Regions from separate parts of the Micromonospora polyrhachis genome, predicted to be linked through region 3. Evidence: riboswitches for the same ligand, from Rfam matches in the RefSeq annotation. Region 3 holds a riboswitch; each other region holds the start of a gene.
What was found. Region 3 has a riboswitch for cyclic di-AMP ahead of FHR38_RS14570 (C40 family peptidase). Riboswitches for the same ligand answer to the same signal wherever they lie in the genome.

Region 1: it holds a riboswitch for cyclic di-AMP, as region 3 does, so the genes downstream of both, FHR38_RS09460 (hypothetical protein) here and FHR38_RS14570 (C40 family peptidase) in region 3, are expected to answer to the same signal.
Region 2: it holds a riboswitch for cyclic di-AMP, as region 3 does, so the genes downstream of both, FHR38_RS17755 (coiled-coil domain-containing protein) here and FHR38_RS14570 (C40 family peptidase) in region 3, are expected to answer to the same signal.
Region 4: it holds a riboswitch for cyclic di-AMP, as region 3 does, so the genes downstream of both, FHR38_RS22620 (coiled-coil domain-containing protein) here and FHR38_RS14570 (C40 family peptidase) in region 3, are expected to answer to the same signal.

The regions. Positions count from the first base shown of each region.
Region 1 covers NZ_JACHJW010000001.1:2,279,872-2,282,063, forward strand. Annotated here, with positions in the region: gene FHR38_RS09455 (MFS transporter) at 1-554, opposite strand, end outside; cyclic di-AMP (ydaO/yuaA leader) riboswitch at 740-865, shown strand; gene FHR38_RS09460 (hypothetical protein) at 994-1,395, shown strand; gene FHR38_RS33750 (VldE C-terminal domain-containing protein) at 1,361-1,648, shown strand; gene glmM (phosphoglucosamine mutase) at 1,787-2,192, opposite strand, start outside.
Region 2 covers NZ_JACHJW010000001.1:4,041,981-4,044,172, reverse strand. Annotated here, with positions in the region: gene FHR38_RS17760 (TatD family hydrolase) at 1-532, opposite strand, end outside; cyclic di-AMP (ydaO/yuaA leader) riboswitch at 805-939, shown strand; gene FHR38_RS17755 (coiled-coil domain-containing protein) at 944-1,945, shown strand; gene metG (methionine--tRNA ligase) at 2,109-2,192, opposite strand, start outside.
Region 3 covers NZ_JACHJW010000001.1:3,366,047-3,368,238, reverse strand. Annotated here, with positions in the region: gene FHR38_RS14570 (C40 family peptidase) at 1-1,058, opposite strand, end outside; cyclic di-AMP (ydaO/yuaA leader) riboswitch at 1,071-1,210, opposite strand; gene FHR38_RS14565 (N-acetylmuramoyl-L-alanine amidase) at 1,456-2,192, shown strand, end outside.
Region 4 covers NZ_JACHJW010000001.1:5,106,668-5,108,859, reverse strand. Annotated here, with positions in the region: gene FHR38_RS22630 (HelD family protein) at 1-23, shown strand, start outside; gene FHR38_RS22625 (cation diffusion facilitator family transporter) at 202-1,116, shown strand; cyclic di-AMP (ydaO/yuaA leader) riboswitch at 1,290-1,417, shown strand; gene FHR38_RS22620 (coiled-coil domain-containing protein) at 1,422-2,192, shown strand, end outside.

The DNA of each region.
Region 1 (2,192 bases), 1.1 Mb from region 3:
TTCGGCAGGACGGTGAGCAGCAGCGCCGACACGAGGAACGAGGCGGCGTCGACCAGCAGCACCCCGGTCGTGCCGAAGAACGGGAACAGCGCGGCGGCGAGTAGCGGCGCGCCCAGGTCCGCCGTGTTGGTGCCGAAGCCGAGGGTGGCGTTGGCCTCCTCGAGTTCGTCCCGCCGGACCAGCGCCGGCACCGCCGCCCGGGAGGCGGGCTGGAAGATCTGCCCGGCGACGGCCCGGGTCGCCACCAGGACCAGCAGCAGCGGCAGCGCGGGGAGGGACAGCGCGATCATCGCGACCACCGCGCCCTGCACGAGCTCACAGACGATCATCAGCCGTCGCCGGTCGAACCGGTCGGCGAGCGCCCCCGCGATCGGCGCGAGCAGTGACGGTGTGAAGTCGCCGGCGAGCAGCAGCGCCGCGACCGCGAGGCCCTGACCGGTCGAGTCGGCGACGTGCAGCAGCAACGCGATCATGCTGATCGAGTCACCGGCGAAGGACACGCACCGTGCGAGAAACAACACACGGAAGTCCCGGTTGCGGCGGAGCAGGCGCATGCGGACGCAGCGTAGGCGTCCGTCGCGCCGGGCTCATCGGATTTCCCATGGGATGTACGCGACGGGTGATCGACAAGGTGACCGCTGCCATGCGATTCACCGCCGACGATGTCGGGCAACTACGCTGCACCACCGGACGACCCCGTTCTCGGACATGCGCGACCGGTGACCAGCCGGTAGTCCGACCATGGTCTCCGCCTCGCGGCATCCCTCGGTGCCAGCGGCAACCGGGGTGAATCCGCACCAACGGTAGGGGCGCTGTTCCGTCCCGAGCCCGTCAGCCAACTCGGTAGGCGGCATCCGGAGCACGGCGAACATAACGCTCGGTACGGCCCTCGAAAGGCCAACCGCGACTGGATCGACGGCCGCCCCGGAGTACCGCGCGGGGGGCCTGCGCACCGCCTCCGCCCTGCTCGACAGCACCGACCCGGAGCGGCTCATGAGCCGGGCGATGCTGGTGAACACGATCAACCGGTACAACGACAAGACGCTCGGCGGGCTCAAGAAGCTCAAGGCCGACGCCGACGCGGCGAAGAAGTCGATCGACGCCGAGGTGGCCACCCAGACGGCCCGGGCCGACATCATGGGCAAGAAGGAGGACGCCGAGACGGCGCTCGCCAAGGCCGGCGGCAAGGCCACCGGCTACATGAGCGCGAATTCGCCCCTGGCCAAGCCCGCACCGCGCAACGCGGACGGCAGCGGGCCCAAGGAGAGCTGCACCATCGACGACCCGACCACCACGGGCTGCGTCACGCCGCGCATGATCCACTCGATGAAGGAGGCGCACGCCGCCGGCTTCAAGCGGTATTACTCCTGCTACCGGCCCCGGTGGGTCCCATGAGCACCCGAAGGGCCGTACGTGCGACTTCGCCGCCCGGGCCAACGGGTTCGGCGGTGACGCCACGGGTCAGGACAAGGTCTACGGCGGCAACCTCGCGGCGTTCTTCGTGCGCAACGCCAACACGCTCGGCGTGCTGTATGTCATCTGGCATCGCCAGGTGTGGACGTCGGCGGCGGGTTGGTACTACTACAGCGGCGCCGGCGACGACCCGTCCAGCGACAACACAAACCACGTGCATGATTCCGTGTACTAGGCCCCAACTCCGGCACCCACGACCGGTTTCCGCTGGAACCTGCCACGCGAGCGGGTTTTGGGAACGGTTGTTGCTACTGGCGCAGTGACAGACGTTCCCAACCCGGCAGTGGGGAGACGCGCTACCCGGCCCGGCGCGCTATGCCGAGGCGGGGCTGGCTCGACGTACCTCGTCGGCAATCCGCTCCGCCACCGTCTCGGCGAACTCCAGTGTGGCTGCCTCGACCATCACCCGGACCAGCGGCTCGGTGCCCGACGGGCGCAGCAGCACCCGTCCGGTCTCGCCCAGTTCCGCCTCGGCCTCGGCTGTCGCGGCGAGCACTGCCGGAGCACCGGCACCGATGGTCCGGTCACCGACCGGAACGTTGATCAGCACCTGTGGCAGCTTCGCGACCACGGCGGCGAGATCCGCCAGCGATCGGCCCGTCGCCGCCATCCGCGACATCAGTTGCAGGCCGGTCAGCACCCCGTCGCCGGTGGTGGCGTACTCCGACAGCACGATATGCCCGCTCTGCTCGCCGCCGAGCGCCAGCCCGGACGCCCGC
Region 2 (2,192 bases), 680 kb from region 3:
GTTTGCCGTACCGCTTGGCGATGGCGATGTGCGCCCGGAAGCTCAGCTCCTGGGCGGCCCGCCCCTCGTCCCCCGTACGGAAGAAGTCCATCCCGGTCTCGCCGATACCGCGTACCCGCTCCTCGGCGGCGAGCGCCTCGATCTGGCGCAGCGCCTCGTCCAGGTCGGCGAGTCGGGGTGCCTCGTTGGGGTGCAGCGCGACGGTGGCGACCACCGCTCGATGTTGCCGGGCCACCTCGGCCCCCCAGCGGGACGAGGCCACGTCGACCCCGACCTGCACCAGTCGGTCGACCCCGACCCCGGCGGCCACCTCGATCATGGCGGCGACCGGGTCGCCCGATCCCGCCGCGAACGGGTCACCGGCACCGGCCGGGCCGCCGGTCACCCCGGCCTCGGCCACGGTGATGTCCAGGTGGGTGTGGCTGTCGATCACCGTACGGGGCAGCGGCTCGGGTGGGGACGGAAACTCCCCCGCCCGGCGCGCGGCGCGTTGGCGGCGGGACTCGGTTTGATCGCTCATCACCGTCAGCATCACATATCCAGGTACGCCATCCGGCGCAACCAGCCGGGAGCGGGCCCCTGCCGCCAATCGAGAACGGAACGTCGATGCCGTGTGTCCACTTCACACATTCGCCGACATTACGAAAGACCGATGTGTCAGCAGGCCGACACAGAGCGAGACGGTTACCGAAAGGCGCTGGCTGATAACGCTTTTCTCGCCGGTGCCGGCGAAATAGATGGCCTGCCGGGGTGTCGGGTAGGCTCGCTGGCGGCAATCGCCAGAAGGCACGTCATCGGGTGCCGGCGAGGCTGCCGCCTAATCGCCTGACCGGGCGAATCGGGGAACCGTGTTCGTGGGGTGAATCCGCAGTAAGCGGTAGGGGCCACTTCCGCCCCGAACCCGTCAGCTAACCCGATCGGCGGCCGACGGAAGGAAGGTATCTTGACCGCACCCCTGCGCGGTTGGCTGACGACGATCCTGGCGCTACTCACCGCCGTGGCCCTGGTGGCACCCGCCGAGCGGGCCTGGGCAGAACCCAACGAGACTCCCAACGAGACCGAGACGCCGCTGCTCCGCGACGTGATCGAGTCGACCAACCGGGGCTACATTCAGGCGAAGGCCAAGCTGGATCAGTCGAAGCGGCGGCAACAGGCTCTCAACCTCGAACTCCAAAAGGCCCAGGAGCGGCTCGACCTACTCGCCCCGCAGGTGGCTCAGATCGCGGCCCAGTCCTACCGCCAGGGCAAGATCGGCGCAATTGCCGTACTGCTGGAGAGTGACAGCCCCGACTCGTTCGTCGAGCGGGCGAGCCGGCTGGACGAGCTGAACCGGCTCAACGACCGGAAGCTGCGCGAACTCACCGAGGCCCGGGACATCGCCGAACGCGCCAAGGCCCAGCTCGACGCCGAGATCCTGGAGCAGAACAAGCAGCTGACCATCATGACGAAGCAGAAGAAGGAAGCGGAGAAGGCGCTCGCCCTGGTCGGCGGGATGAGCCTGACCAAGGGGTTCGTCACCGCGACCTCGCCGGTGGCCAAGGCCGCCCCGCGTACGGCCAGCGGCGACTGGCCGAGCGAGTCGTGCAACCAGGACGACCCGACGACCTCCGGCTGCATCACGCCACGCACGATGCACATGTACAAGGAGGTCAAGAAGGCCGGGTTCAACCGGTTCGTGGGCTGCTACCGCTCAGGTGGCCCGTACGAGCACCCGAAGGGCCGCGCCTGCGACTGGTCGTTGATCAACCGGGGCTTCGTCTCCGCACAGAACCAGGACCAGCGGATGTACGGCAACAACCTCACCGCGTTCCTGGTCCGTAACGCCGACCGCCTCGGTATCTACTACGTGATCTGGTACAAGCAGATCTGGATGCCGGCGACCGGCTGGAGCTCGTACAGTGGGGCGAGCGATCACACCGACCACGTACACGTGTCGATGCTTTGAGTCCCGGCCGGGCGCGGCGACCGCTGCCCTGCCGACGGTGGGACGGAACGAACGAAGGCGGCCCGGCCCTGGATGCTCCAGGACCGGGCCGCTTCCGTCGTGATCGGGCTCGTCGTCGGTCGCCTCGACGTGGTCGGGACCGATGTCACGATCGGGACCGACGTCAGCCGCCGAGCCGGGCCAGTTCCTCCTCGACGATCGACGGGTCGAGCTTGCGGAAGACCGGCTTCGGCGCGGCCAGCGGTCG
Region 3 (2,192 bases):
TAGCTGTGCACACCACCGTCGACCTTGCGCATCCTGACCTGGTCACCGGCGGTGGGAGCATGCACCACCCAACCGTCGCCGACGTAGAGGCCGACGTGCGCGAGGCCGTTGTAGAAGACCAGGTCACCTGGGCGTAGCTCGGCACGGCTCACGTGCGGCATCATCGCCCGTTGCTGGGCCGCGTTGTGCGGTAGCGATACGCCCGCCTGCTGCCAGGCCCGCAGCGTCAGGCCGGAACAGTCGTACGAGTTGGGTCCGGCCGAGCCCCACACGTAGGGCTTCCCGATCTGGGCGCAGGCGAACTTGACCACCTGTCCGGTCGAGCCACCCGGGTAGGTCGCGGGGCAGGGTGCCGGCCGGAGCACGCCACCGCCACCGTTGCCGTACGCCACCAGGCGCAGCTTCTGTAGCCGGGTGACCTCGGCGTCGATCTCCTTCTTCTTCGCCGCCAACTCGGCCTCGGTGCGGGTGAGCTGGGCGACCAGCACGTCCAGCGGCCCCTTCTGCGCGGCGTACCTGTTCTTCAGGTCGACCACGGCCTGGATGTCGTGCTGCTGCTGGCGGGCGAACTGGTCGAGCACACCGAGCTGGTCGAGGAGGGTGGTGGGTGAGCCGGTGGTGAGGATGGCGTTGAGCGTGGAGGCGTTGTCGCCCTTGTACGCCTGGACAGCGAGCGCCCCGACCTTGCCCATCGCCTCGTCGATCTGGCGTTGCAGCGGCTGGATCTTCTTGCCCAGCGCGTCGGCCTGCTTCTTCTTGCCGGCCAGGTCCTGTCGGGTGGCGTTGTGCTTCTCGATGATCGGTTCCAGCTTCGCCCACGCCTTGTCGATCTGGTTCTCGATCTCGGTCACCGACGGCTCGGCATGGGCCGGGGTCGCGCCGACGAGCACGACGGCGATGCTGGCAATCGCGGCGAGCGTGGCGGTGTACCAGGACCGAGTGGCGGTGAACCGGGATCGCGTGGAGGTGAACCGGGACCGACGGGTAGGCGGTATCGCCGTATCTCGGTCGGCGTGCACCGACCGGACCGGGCGCAACCGGGGGGCATGATGTGCCACCGGCGTCCGTACTCCTTCTTCCTGACCGCCTACCGAGTTAGCTGACGGGTTCGGGCGGGAAGATGTGCGCCCTACCGCGGATCGCGGATTCACCCCGATGGATCATGTGGGTCCCCGGTTCGATCTTGCGAACGATTCGGCGGTATCGAGCCGACGTCGCCCCGGATGGACGAACTGCCCTCGTCTCGACCGTCCCCAACCTAGGGAAGTGCACTACCAGGCGCAACCCGAACCGGCAAGATAATTCGCTTCGTACAACCATTGGTTGCAGAGAGTGGGCCACTGAGGGCAGACATGAAGAAATCTTTCACCTCCATCAACGATTCCGCAAGCCATTGACGAACCCCCCTCGGGCGAGTGAGGGTGACCAATGAGTCATCCCCCGAATGGAGGTTCGATGCACCGTCCGAAAGTACCGCTGAGCAGCCGGATACTGCTCAGTACCGTGGTGGTCGGCGCGGCGACGCTCGTACCCGCCGCGTCGGCGTCCGCCACCACGCCCGTACCGACCACCGCGAGCGCAACGGTCGACTCCCGGCAACAGGACTACACCGCCGCCGCCAGCGACTACGGCGTACCGGAGAGCGTCCTGCTGGGCGTCTCCTATCTCCAGTCCCGCTGGGACACCAACGCCGGCACCCCCAGCACCGCCGGCGGCTACGGCCCGATGCACCTCACCGACGCCGCCCACGTGGCCAGCCTGCCCACCTCCGGCGGTCACCACGACTCGGCGGAGGACCCGCGTGGCGACGACTCCCGCCGGTCACTCGCCCGCGAGCACCCCAGTGTGGCCACGCCAGAGAGCGCGGCCCTACGCACCCTGGGCACCGCCGCCACGCTCACCGGGGCCGGGGCGGAGGCACTGCGTACCGACGCTCGGGCGAACATCCGGGGCGGGGCGGCGCTGCTGTCGTCGTACCAGAAGGCCCTGACCGGACCGACGGGAAGCGCGAGCGACCCGGCGGCCTGGTACGGCGCGGTGGCCCGGTACTCCGGCGCGGAGACCAGCGACGCCGCCGCGGCCTTCGCCGACGAGGTCTACGCCACCATCCGTACGGGTGCCAACCGAGTCACCGACGACGGGCACCGGATCACCCTCGCCGCGCACCCCAGCCTCGACCCGATCAGGTCCTG
Region 4 (2,192 bases), 1.7 Mb from region 3:
CCACGATCGACCTCACCGACTGATCCGCGTCGCCGTGCCGGCCCGCCTGCTCCCCGGCTGACCGCTTCCCTGTCCCGTCCTCCGTCTGCTTCATCCCGGCTCGTCCTCTTCTGCGCTCCCACCGGCCAGCATTTCACTTGCACATATTGCGATGTGAGCATAATTTGAGCCGGACGCGCAGGAGCGACGGAGGGTAGGCCGATGGGGGCTGGACACGACCACGGTGGGCAGGTAATGCGCGCCGCGGAGCGGCACCGGGGACGACTCTGGGCCGCGTTCGCGCTGCTCGCCGCGTTCATGGTGGTCGAGGCGGTCGCCGCACTGGCCACCGGGTCGCTGGCCCTGCTCTCCGACGCCGGGCACATGTTCACCGACGTACTCGGGATCGCCATGGCCCTGGCCGCGATCACCGCGACCCGACGGGCGAGCAGGGACCCGCAACGCACCTTCGGCCTCTACCGGCTGGAGGTGCTCGCGGCGCTGGCCAACGCGGTGCTGCTCTTCGGCGTTGCGATCTACGTCCTCGTCGAGGCGGTACGCCGATTCGGCGAGCCGCCACACGTGCTCGCCGGGCCGATGTTCGTCGTGGCCGTGCTCGGGCTGCTGGCCAACATCGTCGCCTTCGCCCTGCTGCGCTCCGGCGCCAAGGAGAGCATCAACCTGCGCGGGGCCTACCTGGAGGTACTCGGCGACCTGCTCGGCTCGGTCGGGGTCATCCTCGCCGCCGGGCTGATCGCGCTCACCGGCTGGTGGTGGGCCGATCCACTGGTCGCGGTCGCCATCGGCGTCTTCATCCTGCCGCGCACCTGGCGGCTGGGCCGGGCGGCCGTGCGCATCCTGGTACAGGCCGCACCCGAGCACCTACACGTCCCCGCCGTGGCGGCCCGACTCTCCGCCGTCCCCGGCGTCGCCGACGTGCACGACCTGCACGTGTGGACGCTCACCTCCGGAATGGAGGTCGCCTCCGCGCACCTCACCATCGAGCCGGGCACCGAGGTGGGGCAGGTGCTCGCCGCCGCACGGGTAGCCCTGCACGACGACTTCCACATCGAACACGCGACCCTGCAGGTCGAGCCGGGCACGGAGCCCGGCAACTGCGGACCGACCGGGTGGTAGCCCGACCGGGTGGTAGCCCGACCGGGGTGGCGTGTACCAGCCGCGACGCGACGGGATACGACGCGACGGAATTTAGCGGCGTCTTAAGTTTCCGCGTGCGGTCATGATCTATCTCTGCACTACCGGTAGGCTCGGTCGAGGTCACCACCAGGCGGCACCCCACCGGGTGCCGGTGGCGACCGCCGCCTAATCGCCACGCGCGAGCCGGGGAACCACCACTTGGGGTGCATCCGCGTCAGCGGTAGGGATCTTCCGTCCCGAACCCGTCAGCTAACCCGGTCGGCGGCTGACGGAAGGACAACTGCATGCCATTCCCGGCACCCGTACGACGAACGGCCACCCGCATGATGGCGCTGGTGGCCGCCACGATCACGGTCTGCCTGACGGTCGCCGTACCGGCGGGCGCAGCCCCGGTGGCCGCCGGGGCACCCGGTCCGGTCACCGCCGCCGGGCTGCTCGCCGCTCCCGACGTCGCCGACCCGGAGGGCGGCAGCCCCAGCCTGCGGCAACAGCTTGAGGCGGCCTCGAAGGGCTACCTGGATGCCAAGGCCGCCCTCGACAACTCCATCAAGCGACAGAAGCAGCTCACCGAACACCTCGCGGCCATCGAGGCCGAACTCCCCGCCCGGACCGCGACCGTGGGGGAACTGGCCGGAGCCGCCTACCGGACCGGTCGCCTCAGCACGGTGGCCGCACTGCTCAACAGCGACTCCCCGGATGGCTTCCTGGACCGCGCGGCCACCCTCGGCGTGGTGGCCAGCAACGAGGATCGGCAGCTCCGGGCCCTGCTCGACACCCGCGAGCGGGAGAGCCGGGCGAAGGCGGCGCTGGACAACGAGATCCGCGAACAGCGCAAACAGGTCGCCGTGATGGCCAGCCGCAAGCAGCAGGCCGAGCGCGCCCTGGCCGTTGCCGGCAGCGGGTCCCCCAGTGCCGGTGTGACCGGCTCCAACACCTCGACGGCGAAGCCGGCACCGCGCAACTCCGACGGCTCCTGGCCCCGCGAGTCGTGCAGTGTGAACGACCCCACCACCTCGGGCTGCATCACGCCGCGCACCCTGCACGCCATGAACCAG